One region of the Streptomyces sp. NPDC037126 genome, then DNA from elsewhere that is predicted to be linked to it. Evidence: riboswitches for the same ligand, from Rfam matches in the RefSeq annotation. Region 1 holds a riboswitch; the other holds the start of a gene.
What was found. A riboswitch is a leader RNA that binds a small molecule or an ion and turns the genes downstream of it on or off. The one in region 1 is predicted to bind glycine.
Positions count from the first base shown of each region.

Region 2: another riboswitch for glycine. It lies ahead of gcvP (aminomethyl-transferring glycine dehydrogenase); the one in region 1 lies ahead of gcvT (glycine cleavage system aminomethyltransferase GcvT).

Region 1 is NZ_JBVJTD010000010.1:53,323-57,878, forward strand. Features, by position in the region: gene glyA (serine hydroxymethyltransferase) at 1-649, opposite strand, end outside; gene gcvH (glycine cleavage system protein GcvH) at 664-1,041, opposite strand; gene gcvT (glycine cleavage system aminomethyltransferase GcvT) at 1,179-2,294, opposite strand; glycine riboswitch at 2,338-2,450, opposite strand; glycine riboswitch at 2,451-2,555, opposite strand; gene ACZ7FF_RS22355 (AAA family ATPase) at 2,727-3,437, shown strand; gene ACZ7FF_RS22360 (enhanced serine sensitivity protein SseB) at 3,480-4,271, shown strand; gene ACZ7FF_RS22365 (enhanced serine sensitivity protein SseB C-terminal domain-containing protein) at 4,478-4,556, shown strand, end outside.
Region 2 is NZ_JBVJTD010000006.1:9,319-13,874, forward strand. Features, by position in the region: gene ACZ7FF_RS15920 (DNA polymerase IV) at 63-1,544, shown strand; gene ACZ7FF_RS15925 (PRC-barrel domain-containing protein) at 1,466-1,837, opposite strand; glycine riboswitch at 1,957-2,051, shown strand; gene gcvP (aminomethyl-transferring glycine dehydrogenase) at 2,226-4,556, shown strand, end outside.

The sequences.
Region 1 (4,556 bases):
CCGGGTTCGGGTGGAGACCGGCGGCGACCAGGCCCGCGAAGTGCGCCATGTCGACCCACAGGTAGGCCCCGACCTCGTCGGCGATCCGGCGGAACTCGGCGAAGTCCAGCTGGCGCGGGTACGCGGACCAGCCCGCGATGATCACCTTGGGGCGGTGCTCCTTGGCGAGCCGCTCGACCTCGGCCATGTCGACCAGGCCCGAGTCGTCCACGTGGTAGGCGACCACGTTGAACTGCTTGCCGGAGAAGTTCAGCCGCATGCCGTGGGTCAGGTGACCGCCGTGGGCGAGGTCCAGGCCGAGGATGGTGTCCCCGGGCTGGGCCAGCGCGAACAGGGCCGCCTGGTTGGCGGAGGCGCCGGAGTGGGGCTGCACGTTGGCGTACTCGGCGCCGAACAGCTCCTTGATCCGGTCGATGGCGATCTGCTCGGCGACGTCGACGTGCTCGCAGCCGCCGTAGTAGCGGCGGCCCGGGTAGCCCTCGGCGTACTTGTTGGTGAGGACCGAGCCCTGGGCCTCCATCACCGCGAGCGGCGCGAAGTTCTCGGAGGCGATCATCTCGAGGGTGGACTGCTGGCGGTTCAGCTCGGCGTCGACCGCCGCGGCGATCTCCGGGTCCAGCTCGTGCAGGGGCGTGTTCAGGACAGTCATTCGGCCACTACTCCTCAGCCGGCGGTGTGGGCGGCGTACTCGTCGGCGGAGAGCAGGTCACCCGGCTCCTCCGTGACGCGCACCTTGAACAGCCAGCCGCCCTCGAAGGGGGCGGAGTTCACCAGCGACGGGTCGTTGACGACGTCCTCGTTGATCTCGGTGACCTCGCCGCCCACCGGCGAGTAGAGGTCGGAGACCGACTTGGTCGACTCCAGCTCACCGCAGGTCTCGCCCGCCTCGACGGTGGAGCCGACCTCGGGGAGCTGGGCGTAGACCACATCGCCGAGCGCGTTGGCCGCGAACTCGGTGATGCCGACCGTCGAGACGCCGTCCTCGGCGGCCGACAGCCACTCGTGCTCCTTGCTGTAGCGCAGCTGCTGGGGGTTGCTCATGGCCTGAATTCTCCTGTACGCGCGGGAGTGGTGGTGAGGGGGGAGTACGGAAACTGCTGGTGGGCGCGGGCGGGTGTGCGCAGGGTCACGTGCCCGCCGCGGACCGGCTCCGTGCGGGGCGCGGCCGCGCCCAGTGTCTACTTCTGGCGCTTGTAGAACGGCAGCGCCACGACCTCGTACGGCTCGTGGCTGCCCCGGATGTCGACGCCGACGCCCTCGGTGCCGGGCGCCGCGTGCGCGGCGTCGACATAGGCCATGGCGATCGGCTTGCCCAGCGTGGGGGAGGGGGCGCCGGAGGTGACCTCGCCGATCACCTGGCCGCCGGCGACGACGGGGTACCCGGCGCGCGGGACGCGGCGGCCCTCGGCGATCAGGCCGACGAGCACGCGCGGCGGGTTCTGCTCGGCGCGGGCGGCGGCCTCCACGAGCGACGTGCGGCCGACGAAGTCGCCCTTGTCGAACTTGACCACGCGGCCGAGCCCGGCGTCGAAGGGGGTCAGGGCGGTGGTCAGCTCGTGCCCGTACAGCGGCATGCCCGCCTCCAGGCGCAGCGTGTCGCGGCAGGACAGGCCGCACGCCACCAGGCCGACGCCCTCGCCGGCCTTGGTCAGCGCCTGCCACAGCTCGACCGCGTGCTCCGGCTTCACGAAGAGCTCGAAGCCGTCCTCGCCGGTGTAGCCGGTGCGGGCGATCAGCGCGGGGACGCCGGCGACCGTGCCGGGCAGGCCCGCGTAGTACTTCAGGCCGTCCAGGTCGGCGTCCGTGAGCGACTTCAGGATGCCGGGGGACTCCGGGCCCTGCACGGCGATCAGCGCGTAGGCGTCCCGGTCGTCGCGCACCTCGACCTCGAGGCCCCCGGAGCGCTCGCTCAGGGCGTCCAGCACGACCTGGGCGTTGGAGGCGTTGGCCACGACCATGTACTCGGTCTCGGCGAGCCGGTAGACGATCAGGTCGTCCAGGATGCCGCCGTCGGCCTGGCAGATCATGGTGTAGCGGGCGCGGCCGACGCCGATGGAGGCGATGTTGCCGACCAGGGCCATGTTCAGGAAGTCGGCGGCCTCGGGGCCGGTGACGGTGATCTCGCCCATGTGGGAGAGGTCGAACAGACCGGCCTTGGTGCGCACGGCGAGGTGCTCGTCGCGCTCGGAGCCGTAGCGCAGGGGCATGTCCCAGCCCGCGAAGTCGGTCATCGTCGCGCCGAGCGAGCGATGCACGGCATCGAGCGCGGTGTGGCGGAGTTCGGTACTGCTCATCGGTCGGTCGTCTCCCAGGGCACGGGGATGGGGCGAGGAACGTTCCTCCCCATCTGTCATCGGAACCTGAGAGGTTCGCCAGGACCGCCACGGGGGCGATCAGGGCTTGCACCTTGGGTGGAGCCACTGACACAGCGGCCCGCTTTTCAGATGTGCCTCGCCCGCGCGGTAACGGTGCCTGAGAGATTCAAGGGAGGGACTTGCTCCTTCGGCGCCCCGGGCGGTCCAGAGGGGACCCGGGGACTCTCCCGCGCGGATTCAAACGGCCGGTATGCAGTTGGCGGCCACATCATTGCACGCCACGGCCCCGCCCGTCAGGGCCGTCTCCGTAACCGCGCCGTGGCGGTACGCGCCCCCGGCCGCCGCACTCATTCCATTACCTTCTCTTTACTTTGGCCGGGCATGGATATTACCGGGACACAGGGGAGGGCGATCACGGTGAACAGAACCACGGCGTACGCGACGGGCACCGCCGCCGCGGTGCCGCGGCAGCGCCGCGCCCCGGCCCGCGAGCGCCGCGCCGAGCACCCCGAGCCGGCCGTCCGGGACCTGCGCGACCTCGCCGCGCGCGGCCCGCGGGCCCTGCTCTTCGCCCCCGGTGACGTCGTGGTGGTCGCCGGCCTGCCCGGCGGCGGCAAGTCCACGCTGATGCGCCGCGCGGTCGCGGGCCCCCGCGTGGACTCCCAGGACACCCGCGACCGATTCGCGGCCCGCCTGCCCCGCCGCCTGCCGTACGTTCTCTACCGCCCCCTGGTCCGCGCGGCCCACTACGCCGCCCTGCGCCGCGCCCTGCGCACCGGGGCGGGCGTCGTGGTGCACGACTGCGGCACCCAGGCCTGGGTGCGCGCCTGGCTCGCCCGTGCGGCCCGCCGCCGCGGCGCCACCCTGCACCTGCTGCTGCTCGACGTCCCGCCCGGGACGGCCCGGGAGGGCCAGCGCGAGCGCGGCCGGGGCGTCTCCCGCTACGCGTTCGGCCGCCATCGGCGTACGACGGCCCGTCTGCTCGGCGCGGTGGAGCGGGGCGAGCTGCCCCCGGGCTGCGGCTCGGCGGTGCTGATCGACCGGGCCGCGGCGGACACCCTGCACCGCATAGGCTTCGCCGGGCCCGCCCGGCCGGGGGACGCCGTCACAGCCACCCGCTAGCCTTCAGGTTCCCAGCAGTGGTTCCCAGCAGGCGGTAGGCAGATGGACTTCCCGGCGGACTTTCCCGCGGACTTCCCGGCACAGGCGCACCCCCACCCGCACGGCGGTTGGCCCGGCAACGAGCTGGAGGAGGTGCTGTCGGCCTCCCTAGGCGTCCCCACGGCGGGCGGCCGGATCATCGAGGTCCTCGGCCGGAGCTTCGTCTGGGTCCCGCTGCCGGCCGGCGGCGGCCCGGACAGCGGCCCGCTCGACCTGCCCACGCTGGACATCGACGGTCAGGTGTACGTCCCGGTGTTCAGCTCGGAGGAGCAGTTCCGCCAGGTGGCCGGCTCCCACATGTCGTACACGATCGCGCCCGCCGTGGAGTTCGCCCGCGGCCTGCCCCCGCAGGCCGGCATCGCGGTGAACCCCGGTGGCGTGGTCGGCATCCCCCTGCCGCCGCAGGCCGTCGCGGAACTGTGCCGCGCGGGCCGCACCCCGCTCGACGGCCTCGCCACCGGCGGCCGGGTCCGCCTCTTCGAGCCCGACTGGCAGGACGACCCGGTCGACTTCCTCTCCGCCGCCTCCGCCGAGTTCGACGGGATCGGCGTGGTCCTCACCGCCCGCCGCTGCCTGGCCGCCGTCGAGACGGCCGACCCGGTGATGTTCGTCGGCGTCGAACTCTCCCAGTGGGAGGGCGATCTGCGCGCCCTTCCCCTGGAGGCACTCGGCCGTGCCCTCGGCAGGGTCCCGGTCGCCTGGCCGGTGAACCTCGTCCTGCTGGACGTGGCCGAGGACCCGGTGGGCGACTGGCTGAGGGCGAACGTCCGGCCGTTCTACCAGCACGGCCACTGACCGGCCGAGGGCCGGCGCGAGGAGTGCGGGGCCGTGCCCCGAAATGCGGCCCGGCCGCGGGGCGCGGCGGGCCGGGGCGCACCCGCACCCGCGTACGGGCACGGGGCCCCGGGCCCGTCGGCGCTTAAGCTGTGTCCAAACGTGGGGAAAGAATCGAAGGGGCGGTAAGAAAGGTGAGCGCGAGCCCAAGCGGCAGCGTGGAGCACATGCTGCGCCAGGTCACGCCCGGACGCTACGACGCCTACGAGGCACTGCTGCGCGCCCTCGCCGCCCCGTCCTCCGGCC
Region 2 (4,556 bases), on a different contig from region 1:
GGTCCCACCGGGCGCGCTCCCGCGCCACCGCGTTGTCAGTGCCGTGGTGCAGCATCGGAGATGTGAGAAACGCGCCCACGATCCTGCATCTCGACATGGATGCCTTCTACGCCTCGGTGGAGCAGGCGTCCAAGCCGAGCCTGCGCGGGAAAGCGGTCGTCGTGGGCGGGCTCGGGCCGCGCGGTGTGGTGGCCACCGCGTCGTACGAGGCTCGGGTCTTCGGAGTGCATTCGGCGATGCCCATGGCCCAGGCCCGCAGGCTGGCGCCCAACGCCGCGTACCTCGTGCCGCGCTTCACCCTGTACCGGTCGATCAGCGAGCAGGTGATGGCGCTGCTGCGTGAGCTGTCGCCGCTGGTGGAGCCGCTCAGCCTGGACGAGGCGTTCGTCGACCTGGAGGCCGGGGGAGTGGCCTGGGACGCGGAGTCGGCGCAGCTGACGGGCGTCAGGCTGCGCGCGGACATCCGCGCGGTGACGGGGCTGACCGGGTCGGTGGGCCTGGCCGCGTCCAAGATGCTCGCGAAGATCGCCTCCGAGCAGGCCAAGCCGGACGGGCTGGTGCTCATCGAGCCGGGGACCGAGCGGGCGCTGCTGGGGCCGATGCCGGTGCGCACCCTGCCGGGGGTGGGGCCGGCCACGGGCGACCATCTGCGGCGGGCGGGGATCACCACGGTCGATGAGCTGGCCGAGGCGGGTGAGGACGAACTCGTACGGCTGGTCGGCAAGGCGCACGGGCAGGCGCTGTACGCGATGGCCCTGGCTCGCGACGAGCGGCCGGTGGTGGCCGAGCGCGAGGCGAAGTCGGTGTCGGTCGAGGACACCTACGACGTGGACATCCACGACCGGCTGCGCATCGCCCTGGAGGTGCAGCGGCTCGCCGACCGGTGCGTGGGCCGGCTGCGCGGCGCCGGGCTGTCCGGGCGGACCATCGTGCTGAAGGTGCGCCGGTACGACTTCTCCACCCTGACCCGCTCGGAGACTCTCAGAGGCCCCACGGACGATCCTGCGGTCGTCCGGGAGGCGGCGGCCCGGCTGCTGGACTCGGTGGACACCACGGGCGGGGTCCGGCTGCTCGGCGTGGGTGTCTCCGGGCTCGCCGACTACACACAGGAGGACCTGTTCGCGCAGGCGATGCCGGTGCGGGCGGCCGAGGAGCCGCGGGAGGCCGTGGCCGACGCCGTGACGGTGCCGCCGGAACCCGCCGAGCGGCACTGGCGCGCGGGGCAGGACGTGCGGCACGAGGAGTACGGAGCCGGCTGGGTGCAGGGGAGCGGGCTGGGGCGGGTCACGGTGCGGTTCGAGACGCCGCTGCAGGCCACTCCGGGGCGCGTGCGGACGTTCCCCGTCGGCGATCCCGCGCTGGAGCCCGCCGAGCCCCTGCCGCTGGTTCAGGCTCCCGCACACCCGCCGGCTCCGCTCGTTCCGTCGGGCGCCGACCCGCCCGGGGCCCTGGAAGAGGTCCGCGATCAGGCCTCCTCCGAGCCCGCCAGCTTGCCGAAGTCGTGGTCCGGTACGGAGGGAGGTCCGGCCACGTCGAGACCGTAGTGGTGGTAGAGCTGGAGTTCCTGTTCGGGGGAGAGGTGCCGGCCCACGCCGAAGTCGGGGGCGTCCCTGATCAGGGCGCGCTCGAACGGGACGTGGAGGGTGCCCTCGACGAGTTCGCTGGGCTCCAGGGGGACGAACGCGTCCCGGGAGAAAAGGCCGGTGCGTATGGCCGCCCATTCGGGCACGCCGGTGGCGTCGTCGAGATACACCTCGTCGATGGTGCCGATCTTGGTGCCATCGCGGTCGAACGCCTTGCGGCCGATCAGGTTGCGCGGATCGATGTCGGTCTGCACGGTCCCTCTCCCTCCACTTGGTCGCAACTCATCCGTAAGCACTACAAAAGAGCACATTCAGGGAGGCGGCCACTCGAGGGCTCCCGTGTTGACCTCGCTGGTAGGCTGACAGCGGCTGCTGACCCCGTGCGGGAGAGTCCTCCGACCACATCGGAGGCGCCGAAGGAGCAAATCCTCCCCGGAATCTCTCAGGCTCACGTACCGCACGGACGAGGTCACTCTGGAAAGCAGGGCGGGTGTCGACGGCTCCCGCCCTCACCGACGGTGAAAGCCGGCGTCCGCGGGCGCCTGGTGAAGCTCTCAGGTTGAGATGACAGAGGGGGAGGCCGTCGGGGTACCCGCGCCGTGGTGCCCCTCGAAGGTCGCGTCAGACCAGGAGGCCTCCGCAATGACCGCCCACCGCATTCCGCTCGCCGAGCTCGAATCGGGCATCCCCTTCGAGCAGCGCCACATCGGGCCCGACCACGAGGCGCGGGCCAAGATGCTCGCCTCGGTCGGCTACGGCTCCCTCGACGAGCTGACCGCCGCCGCGGTTCCGGATGTCATCAAGAACGCCGACGCCCTGGACCTGCCGGGTGCCCGCACCGAGGCCGAGGTGCTCGCCGAACTGCGCTCGCTCGCCGACCGCAACCAGGTTCTCGGCTCCATGATCGGCCTGGGCTACTACGGCACCTTCACCCCGCCGGTCATCCTGCGCAACGTCATGGAGAACCCGGCCTGGTACACCGCCTACACGCCGTACCAGCCGGAGATCTCCCAGGGCCGCCTGGAGGCCCTGCTGAACTTCCAGACCGTGGTCGCCGAGCTGACCGGCCTGCCCACCTCCGGCGCCTCGCTGCTGGACGAGGGCACGGCCGCGGCCGAGGCCGTGGCGCTGTCCCGGCGCATGGGCAGGAACAAGAAGGGCCTGTTCCTGATCGACGCGGACGCGCTGCCGCAGACCATCGCGGTCATCGAGACGCGTGCCGAGCCGGCCGGTGTCGAGGTCGTCGTCGCCGACCTCAGCGACGGCATCCCGGCCGACATCGCGGCGCGCGAGATCAACGGCGTGCTGATCCAGTACCCCGGCGCCTCCGGTGCCGTACGCGACATCAAGCCCGTCATCGAGCAGGCGCACGAGCTGGGCGCGCTCGTCACCGTCGCCGCCGACCTGCTCGCGCTGACCCTGCTCACCTCGCCGGGCGAGCTGGGCGCGGACATCGCGGTCGGCACCACCCAGCGCTTCGGCGTCCCGATGGGCTTCGGCGGTCCGCACGCCGGCTACATGGCCGTGCACGAGAAGTTCGCCCGCAGCCTTCCCGGACGCCTCGTCGGTGTGTCCGTCGACGCGGACGGCCACAAGGCCTACCGGCTCGCGCTGCAGACCCGTGAGCAGCACATCCGCCGTGAGAAGGCCACCAGCAACATCTGCACCGCCCAGGTGCTGCTCGCGGTGATGGCCGGCATGTACGCCGTCTACCACGGCCCCGAGGGGCTGCGGACGATCGCCCGCCGCACCCACCGCTACGCCACGATCCTCGCCGAGGGCCTGAAGGCCGGCGGCGTCGAGATCGTCCACGGCGCCTACTTCGACACGCTGACCGCTCGTGTGCCCGGCAAGGCGGCCGAGATCGTCGCCGCCGCCCGGGACAACGGGGTCAACCTCCGCCTGGTCGACTCCGACCACGTCTCGCTGGCCTGCGACGAGACCACCGTGCGGGCGCAGCTCGCCGCCGTCTGGTCCGCCTTCGGCGTCGAGGGCGACATCGAGGCGCTGGACGCGGTCGCCGCGGACACGCTGCCCGAGGCGATGCAGCGCACCGACGCCTACCTCACCCACCCGGTCTTCCACGAGCACCGCTCCGAGACCGCGATGCTGCGCTACCTGCGCAGGCTGTCCGACCGCGACTACGCGCTCGACCGCGGCATGATCCCGCTGGGCTCCTGCACCATGAAGCTCAACGCGACGACCGAGATGGAGCCGGTCACCTGGCCCGAGTTCGGCCAGCTGCACCCCTTCGCGCCCGCCGAGCAGGCCGAGGGCTACCTCACGCTCATCCACGAGCTGGAGGAGCGTCTCGCCGAGGTCACCGGGTACGACAAGGTCTCCCTGCAGCCGAACGCCGGTTCGCAGGGCGAGCTGGCCGGTCTGCTCGCGGTGCGCGGCTACCACCGTGCCAATGGCGACGACCAGCGGACCATCTGCCTCATCCCGTCCTCCGCGCACGGCACCAACGCCGCCAGCGCGGTCATGGCCGGCATGAAGGTCGTCGTCGTCAAGACCGCCGAGGACGGCGAGATCGACGTCGAGGACCTGCGGGCGAAGATCGAGAAGCACCGCGACGAGCTGGCCGTGCTGATGATCACCTACCCGTCCACGCACGGTGTGTTCGAGGAGCACGTCGCCGACATCTGCGCCCAGGTGCACGAGGCCGGCGGCCAGGTGTACGTCGACGGCGCCAACCTCAACGCGCTGGTCGGCCTCGCCAAGCCCGGTCACTTCGGCGGCGACGTCTCCCACCTGAACCTGCACAAGACGTTCTGCATCCCGCACGGCGGTGGTGGCCCCGGCGTCGGCCCGGTCGCGGTCCGCTCGCACCTGGCGCCGTACCTGCCGAACCACCCGCTGCAGCCTGCGGCCGGCCCGGAGACCGGCGTCGGTCCGATCTCGGCGGCGCCGTTCGGCTCCGCGGGCATCCTGCCGATCTCCTGGGCGTACGTCCGCCTGATGGGCGGCGAG